2 regions of the Serratia ficaria genome follow, and region 1 is predicted to be linked to the other one. Evidence: predicted binding sites of a transcription regulator. Region 1 holds the regulator's gene; the other holds the start of a gene.

Region 1 (3,750 bases):
CTCCAACACCATGAAAATGGGCATCAGCAAAAATGATTTGGCGCCTTCGCTCGGCCGCGCCGACGAAGTGTTCCTGTTCCAGCCGCACCATATTCCCTGGCAGGTGGCGGAAGTGGCCGAAGCCTGCGTACAGCCGGCGCACTGGAGCGCCGATCTCGATGCGCTGGTGGAGATGATCGTGAAAACCGCGCAGCCGGGCGACCACATTCTGGTGATGAGCAACGGCGGCTTCGGCGGCATTCACGATCGCCTGCTGGAAGCGCTGGCGAAGAAGCAGGAGCCGAAAGTCACCTACTGATCGCCAGCGGGATCGCGTCATTTCAGCATAAGGGCCGCCGGCGGCCCTTTTTTGCGCCCATAAAAAAGCCCTCGCGAGCGAGGGCAACGGGGTTTCGTCGGATAGGACGACGATAGGGGCGCCGGAGAGTCGGCGTTTGCGTCAGAACTCGGCAGTGGCAGTGACGAGGGTAATCAGCTCTGCAAACGCGCTCCCCAGCGTTGTTATTTGTAGATCTCGGCGGTAGCGTGGTAGCTGCCTTCATTGCGCGCTTCGATCACGCGGTAGGCTGTGGCGCCCTGTTGGTCCGCTTTATCCGACAGCGCCTGGCGAATGTCGGAAGGCGCGCCGTCGATGCCGCTGACGGTGATGGTGCCGACGGATTGCAGATTGCCGACCTGATCGTTAGTGACCAGTTGGGCGGCCGAAGCGCCGAAAGACACGGCTGACAGCAGGCTGAGCGCGGCGATGGTGGTTTTCATGTTCATGGTATGGGTCCTTTGGCGATAACAGCCTGGAAGGGCTTGGTAGCGGTTTTTATTCTTGAAGACCGTTATCGGTGGTGCGAAATTCCAGAGATTTATTGCCCGTTTACGGGTAACGCCCGGTACTTATTTGTAAATTTCAGCGGTCGCGTGGAAGCTGCCTTCGTTGCGCGCTTCGATCACGCGGTACGCCGTGGCCCCTTTGGCGTCGGCTTTATCAGACAGCGCCTGGCGAATGTCCGAAGGTGCGGCGGCGACGCCGCTCACGGTAATCACGCCGGCCGGCTGCAGTTTTTCCGCCTGGGAGGCATCAACAGATTGTGCTGCAAATGCGCCGAAAGAAAGCATTGATAGAAGGCTCATGGCTGCAACGGTAGTTTTAGTATTCATCATCTCACCTCATCGTATTCTTTTATCAGTTCCAATGAACTGTGATTTACGTCACGGAAATGAGTATACATCTAGTAACTCGAAAAATTAATAGTTGGCTAACAGTTTCTAGTGAAACTTTAATCTGGCGATCCTTATTTTTAATAACCGGATGGAATAAAAAACGCTTATAAAACGATCTTTCGATGTTAAATTTATGTAATTTCAATAGGGTAAGTGCTTTTGACCAAAAGTGCGGAAGATCGCAGTCGCTAACGCTGGCGACATGGAAATGTCATTGGAATGTGTTGCAGATGGGCGAAAAGGCAGTATTAAACGTGGTAGGGCAGCGTGGAAAGGTAAAGGAAGGGTTAAATAAGCGCTAACGAAACGCGACCCTTGGCCGCATTTTGTTAGCGCCGCGCCTCACAGTTCTTGTTCGAACACACCCAGGATCGCTTCATGTAACTTCTGAGCGGTAAAGGTGCTGGAGGGGGTGACGAAAATGGTGTCGTCACCGGCAATGGTGCCGAGAATGCCTTCGGATTTACCCAGCGAATCCAGCAGGCGGGCAATCAGCTGCGCCGCGCCCGGGCTGGTGTGGATCACCACCACCGCGTCGTTGTGGTCGACGTCCAGCACCAGGTTCTTCAGCGGGCTGGTGGTGGTCGGCACGCCGAGTTCGGCCGGAAGGCAATACACCATTTCCATTTTGGCATTGCGCGTACGCACCGCGCCGAACTTGGTCAGCATGCGCGATACTTTGGACTGGTTAATGTTTTCGAAGCCTTCTTCTTGCAGCGCCAAAACGATCTCGCCTTGAGAACTGAATTTTTCTTCTTTCAATAACGCTTTAAACGCCTTGATCAGATCTTCCTGCTTTGCGGGATTACGCATTTTGCACCGTGGAATGTTGACAATAGAAGTGATGATTATGCATATAATTGAATTTTTATGCAATAAAGCCTGCCCAAATAAAATAATCGTGCCCGGGCGGCGAGGAAAGGACGGCATTTTAACAAAATCCGCCCCTCATGAATATGCCCTTTCAGCGACTGAAATCATGGCCCCCAGCGGTAAAGAAAATGTTATTAAAATGATGTTGTTCTGATGTTGCGTAAGGGTGTAATGTAACCGCCGGTTAACTTGCTCGTGAATAACCTCGCATTATTTTTGATTAGTGTGCGCTATGCCCTTCATGCGTAAGCGATTTAATCTAAAATGGGCGCGGCATCGGCCGGTTTATTGCCCCAGCTCGCAAACACATCGTTAAGAGATTGTTTTCAAAGGTGTAATAATTTAAGGTCCGTAACCAACACATTCACGGCGCTTTATATATTTAAGATAATAAAGGAGTATAGGATGAAAGTTGCAGTTCTCGGTGCTGCTGGCGGTATCGGCCAGGCCCTCGCCCTTCTACTCAAAACCCAGCTTCCTTCAGGTTCTGAACTCTCTCTCTACGACATTGCCCCTGTTACCCCTGGCGTTGCCGTCGACTTAAGCCACATCCCAACCGCAGTTAAAATCAAAGGCTTCAGTGGCGAAGACGCTACTCCTGCTCTGCACGGCGCCGACGTGGTGCTGATTTCCGCCGGCGTCGCGCGCAAGCCGGGCATGGACCGTTCCGACCTGTTCAACGTTAACGCCGGCATCGTGCGTAACCTGATCGAGCAAGTGGCGAAAACCTGCCCGAAAGCCTGCATCGGCATCATCACCAACCCGGTCAACACCACCGTCGCCATCGCGGCGGAAGTGCTGAAAAAAGCCGGCGTTTACGATAAAAACAAACTGTTCGGCGTGACCTCGCTGGATATCATCCGCTCCAACACCTTCGTGGCTGAGCTGAAAGGCAAGCAGCCGGAAGCGCTGAACGTGCCGGTCATCGGCGGCCACTCTGGCGTGACCATCCTGCCTCTGCTGTCGCAGATCCCGGGCGTGAGCTTCACCGAACAGGAAGTGGCCGATCTGACCAAGCGCATCCAGAATGCGGGCACCGAAGTGGTTGAAGCCAAAGCCGGCGGCGGGTCCGCGACCCTGTCCATGGGCCAGGCGGCTGCGCGTTTCGGCCTGTCTTTGGTGCGTGCGCTGCAGGGTGAGCAAGGCGTGGTTGAATGCGCCTACGTTGAAGGCGACGGCAAATACGCGCGCTTCTTCGCACAGCCGCTGGTGCTGGGCAAAAACGGCGTTGAAGAACGCAAAGACATCGGCACCCTGAGCGCCTTCGAGCAGAAAGCGCTGAATGAGATGCTGGACGTGCTGCACAAAGATATCGAGCTGGGCGAGAAGTTTATCAACAACTGATTGCCGCACAGCCTGTGCATGCAGAAGCCGCCGGACCTGGTTCCGGCGGTTTTTTTTGCTTTTTATTCATGCCTTCGGCTTGATGCGCGCCTTGCGATCCAGCAGGCGATCGCTGTGCGGATCATAATAACGGCTCGGCCAGATCTCCGAAGGATGAATGGCGAGCTCTTCGGCGATCAGCCACTCGCCTTTCGGCCAGGGGCGCGACAACGCATTGGCCAGCGTTGACGAACTCAGCCCGGCGCGGCGCGATACCGCCGCCAGCGTCGTTCCCTTCTTGCGCAGTGCCGCGATGATATCCGCCGGATGCCAATCCTG
Region 2 (3,750 bases), 700 kb from region 1:
GGGTGCATTCGGTCATCGACAGTTCAGACACCAGCACCTGAATATCGCGGGTGAACAGATCGCAGGCCTTCCAGCGGCTGAGCAGCAGCACGTGGCGGGTGATTTCGGCGGTCACGTTCGGGTTGCCGTCGCGATCGCCGCCCATCCACGAGGTGAAGCGCACCGGCACCGCTTCTACCGGCAGGCTGTAGTCGATGGAGTTTTCCAGCTGTTCGTTGAACTCGCGCAGAAAGGCCGGCACGCCCTCCCACAGGCTGTTTTCCACCACCGCAAAGCCCCATTTGGCTTCGTCAATCGGTGAAGGGCGGTACTTGCGGATCTCGTCGGTGTGCCAGGATTGCGCCACCAACTGGCGCAGACGGCGCATGATCTTGTTGCGCTCGTAGTCGGCCAGGTCGTTGTGGTCGAGCTGGCTGAGGCAGGTATTGACCTCCACCAGCTTGTGGATCAGGGTGCGGCGGGTGATTTCCGTTGGGTGCGCGGTCAACACCAGCTCGATGGAAAGCTGGGACACGGCGTTTTGCAGCTCTTTGGTGCTGAGCTTCTTGTCTTTCAGCCGGGTAAACAGCTGCGCCAGCGCTTCCGGGTTGCTGGCGGCTTCGCCATTGGGGGAAATGCTGTGGTATTGCTCGGCCACGTTGGTCAGATTAAGGAACTGACTGAACGCGCGCGCCACCGGCAACAGCTCGTCGTTGGACAGGTTTTGCAGCGTGGAGAGCAGCTCCTGGCGGTGCGCTTCGTTGCCGGCGCGTGAAGATTTGGAAAGCTTACGGATAGTTTCAACGCGATCGAGAATATGCTCGCCCAGCGCTTCTTTGATGGTATCGCCGAGCAATTTGCCGAGCATACTGACATTACTTCGCATTGCCGAATATTGTTCGTTCATATAACCCCTGACCCAATTCTGTATGATTTTTATCTTGTAAGTAAATTTCACGCGTCAGGCGCGGACCGCCTGTTTCATCGCACCACTTTCCTGTCCAATCGTCAATTGACACTATTTTTAGCAAAAAAACATCAAAATCGGCGCATTTTCTGAAATTTAATTACGGAGCGCCGGTTATCAGTCTGGCTTATTTCAGCCTGTTTATACTTATTTTGAGGTAGGGGAATGATAAGGCATTCCCCTGCTTATTGTCAGGTTTAGCGCCGGCAAAAATGATCGACCAGCTGCCCCAACAGTTTGCGCGTCGGCTCGATAAACGCGGTATCAATATATTCATCCGGCTGATGCGCCTGATCGATGGAACCGGGGCCCAGCACCAGCGTCGGGCACACCTGTTGAACGAACGGCGCTTCGGTGCAGTAGTTGACCACCTGGGTGCGGGTGCCCAGCAGTTCCTCAATCACCGCCACCATGCGGTGGTCGGTCGGGCATTCATAGCCCGGCACCGAGGCGTGCAGCTCTTCGATGGTCAAACGGCCCGGCCAACGCTGGCTTACCGGCTCCAGCGCCTGGTGCATCAGCTCGTTGATGTTGTCGAGCGTCATGCCGGGCAGAGGGCGGATATCCAGATGCAGTTCGCAGCAGGCGCAGATGCGGTTGGCCGCGTCGCCGCCGCTGATATGGCCGAAGTTCATGGTCGGGTAAGGCACGGCGAACGCCGGGTTGTTGTAGCGTTCCTGCAGCGTTTTGCGCAGCTCGATCAGTTGGCCGATGGACTCGTGCATCAGATCGATGGCGTTGACGCCGCGCGCCGGATCGCTGGAGTGGCCGGATTGGCCGACGATGCGAATGGCGTTGGCGATATGGCCCTTGTGCGCGCGCACCGGCTGCAGTGAGGTCGGCTCGCCGATGATGGCGAAGTCGGGACGAATGGCGGTGGAGGCGGCGAAATAACGTGCGCCGGCCATCGTCGTTTCTTCATCTGCGGTGGCCAGAATGTACAGCGGCTTGGTCAGCTTGCCGGCGTCGATGTCGCGCACCGCGTCGAGAATAAAGGCGAAGAAGCCTTTCATGTCGGCGGTACCCAGGCCGTACAGCTTGTTGTCGTGTTCGGTCAGGGTAAAGGGATCGCGCGTCCAGCGGCCTTCGTCATAGGGCACGGTATCGGTATGGCCCGCCAGCAGCAGGCCGCCGCTGCCTTCGCCAATGCTGGCCAGCAGGTTGAACTTGTTGCGGGTATCCGGCACCGGCTGTACGTCGACGCGGAAACCCAAATCGGCAAACCATTCGGCCAGCAAGTTGATTAATGCTTCATTACTCTGATCGAGGGCGCCGTCGGTGGCGCTGATCGACGGAGTGGCGATCAACGCCCGGTACAGCTCAATAAATGGAGGTAATTTCATCTTCACTGTTGACAGCCTTTGGTTAGGGTAGTATCAATATTCATGCATTTATTTTGAATAAAAATACAATAAGCTGGAGCGTAAGGGAACCCGATACCCGGATGTTTATAAAAACATCAACGCTCGACCTCGTGGGTGGACGGCGCAACAACGCTGGCGAGCCCTGTTACCTGAGTCGAATACGACCACACGTCAGTCAAGAAGGTGAACGGCCACATGTTGAATACGCTGATTGTTGGTGCCAGCGGTTACGCCGGAGCGGAGCTCACGGCCTACCTTAATCGCCACCCACACATGAACATAACCGCTTTAGCGGTTTCAGCGCAAAGTGCAGATGCAGGAAAATTGCTTTCCGATCTGCATCCCCAGTTGAAAGGCATCGTCGATCTGCCGCTGCGGCCGCTGGTGGACGTTGCCGAAGCGGCCAAGGGCATCGACGTGGTGTTCCTCGCCACCGCCCATGAAGTCAGCCACGATATCGCGCCGGCCTTTCTGGCGGCGGGCTGCGTGGTGTTTGATCTCTCCGGCGCCTTCCGCGTGCGGGACGCCGCTTTCTACAGCCAATACTACGGTTTCGAACACCAGCACGACGATCTGCTGGAGCAGGCGGTGTACGGCCTGGCCGAATGGCAGAGCGAGCGGATCAAACGGGCGCAGCTGATCGCCGTGCCGGGCTGCTACCCGACGGCGGCGCAGCTGGCGCTGAAGCCGCTGATTGAAAAGCAGCTGCTGAATCCCGATCAGTGGCCGGTGATCAACGCCACCAGCGGCGTCAGCGGCGCCGGGCGCAAGGCCAGCGTCACCACCAGCTTCTGCGAAGTGAGCCTGCAGCCGTACGGTATTTTCAACCACCGCCACCACCCGGAAATCGTGGCGCATCTGGGCGTGCCGGTCATCTTTACGCCACATTTGGGTAACTTCCCGCGTGGTATTCTCGAAACCATCACCTGCCGTCTGAAAGCCGGCGTGACCGCGCAGGAGGTGGCCGCCGCCTATCATGCCGCCTATGACGACAAACCGCTGGTGCGGCTGTACGACCAGGGCGTGCCGGCGCTGAAAGCGGTGGTGGGTTCGCCGTTCTGCGACATCGGTTTTGCGGTACAGGGCGAGCACCTGATCGCCGTAGCGGCGGAAGACAATCTGCTGAAAGGCGCAGCCGCTCAGGCGGTGCAATGCCTGAATATTCGTTTCGGTTTCCCTGAAACCCAGTCACTTCTTTAAACCAGCGTGAGTAAACAGCGATGAACCCGTTAATTATCAAGTTAGGTGGCGTGTTATTAGACAGTGAAGAAGCGCTGGAGCGTCTGTTTACCGCGCTGGACAGCTATCGCCAGCAGCAGCAGCGCCCGCTGATTATCGTGCACGGCGGCGGCTGCGTAGTGGATGAGCTGATGAAACAGCTGTCCCTGCCGGTGGTGAAGAAGAACGGCCTGCGGGTGACCCCGGCCGATCAGATCGACA

The links. The regulator ArgR, encoded in region 1, controls arginine synthesis, uptake and breakdown. The targets are predictions, from matches to a motif close to ANTGAATAAAAATACANT.
Region 2: argC (N-acetyl-gamma-glutamyl-phosphate reductase) is a predicted target of ArgR. The motif match lies at 2,342-2,359, and genes of this name have one in related genera.

The regions. Positions count from the first base shown of each region.
Region 1 is NZ_LT906479.1:536,504-540,253, forward strand. Features, by position in the region: gene mpl (UDP-N-acetylmuramate:L-alanyl-gamma-D-glutamyl-meso-diaminopimelate ligase) at 1-298, shown strand, start outside; gene yhcN (peroxide/acid stress response protein YhcN) at 502-765, opposite strand; gene yhcN (peroxide/acid stress response protein YhcN) at 889-1,152, opposite strand; gene argR (transcriptional regulator ArgR) at 1,558-2,028, opposite strand; gene CKW09_RS24655 (hypothetical protein) at 2,066-2,242, shown strand; gene mdh (malate dehydrogenase) at 2,494-3,432, shown strand; gene CKW09_RS02475 (helix-turn-helix domain-containing protein) at 3,499-3,750, opposite strand, start outside.
Region 2 is NZ_LT906479.1:5,049,141-5,052,890, reverse strand. Features, by position in the region: gene ppc (phosphoenolpyruvate carboxylase) at 1-886, opposite strand, end outside; gene argE (acetylornithine deacetylase) at 1,144-2,289, opposite strand; gene argC (N-acetyl-gamma-glutamyl-phosphate reductase) at 2,506-3,510, shown strand; gene argB (acetylglutamate kinase) at 3,531-3,750, shown strand, end outside.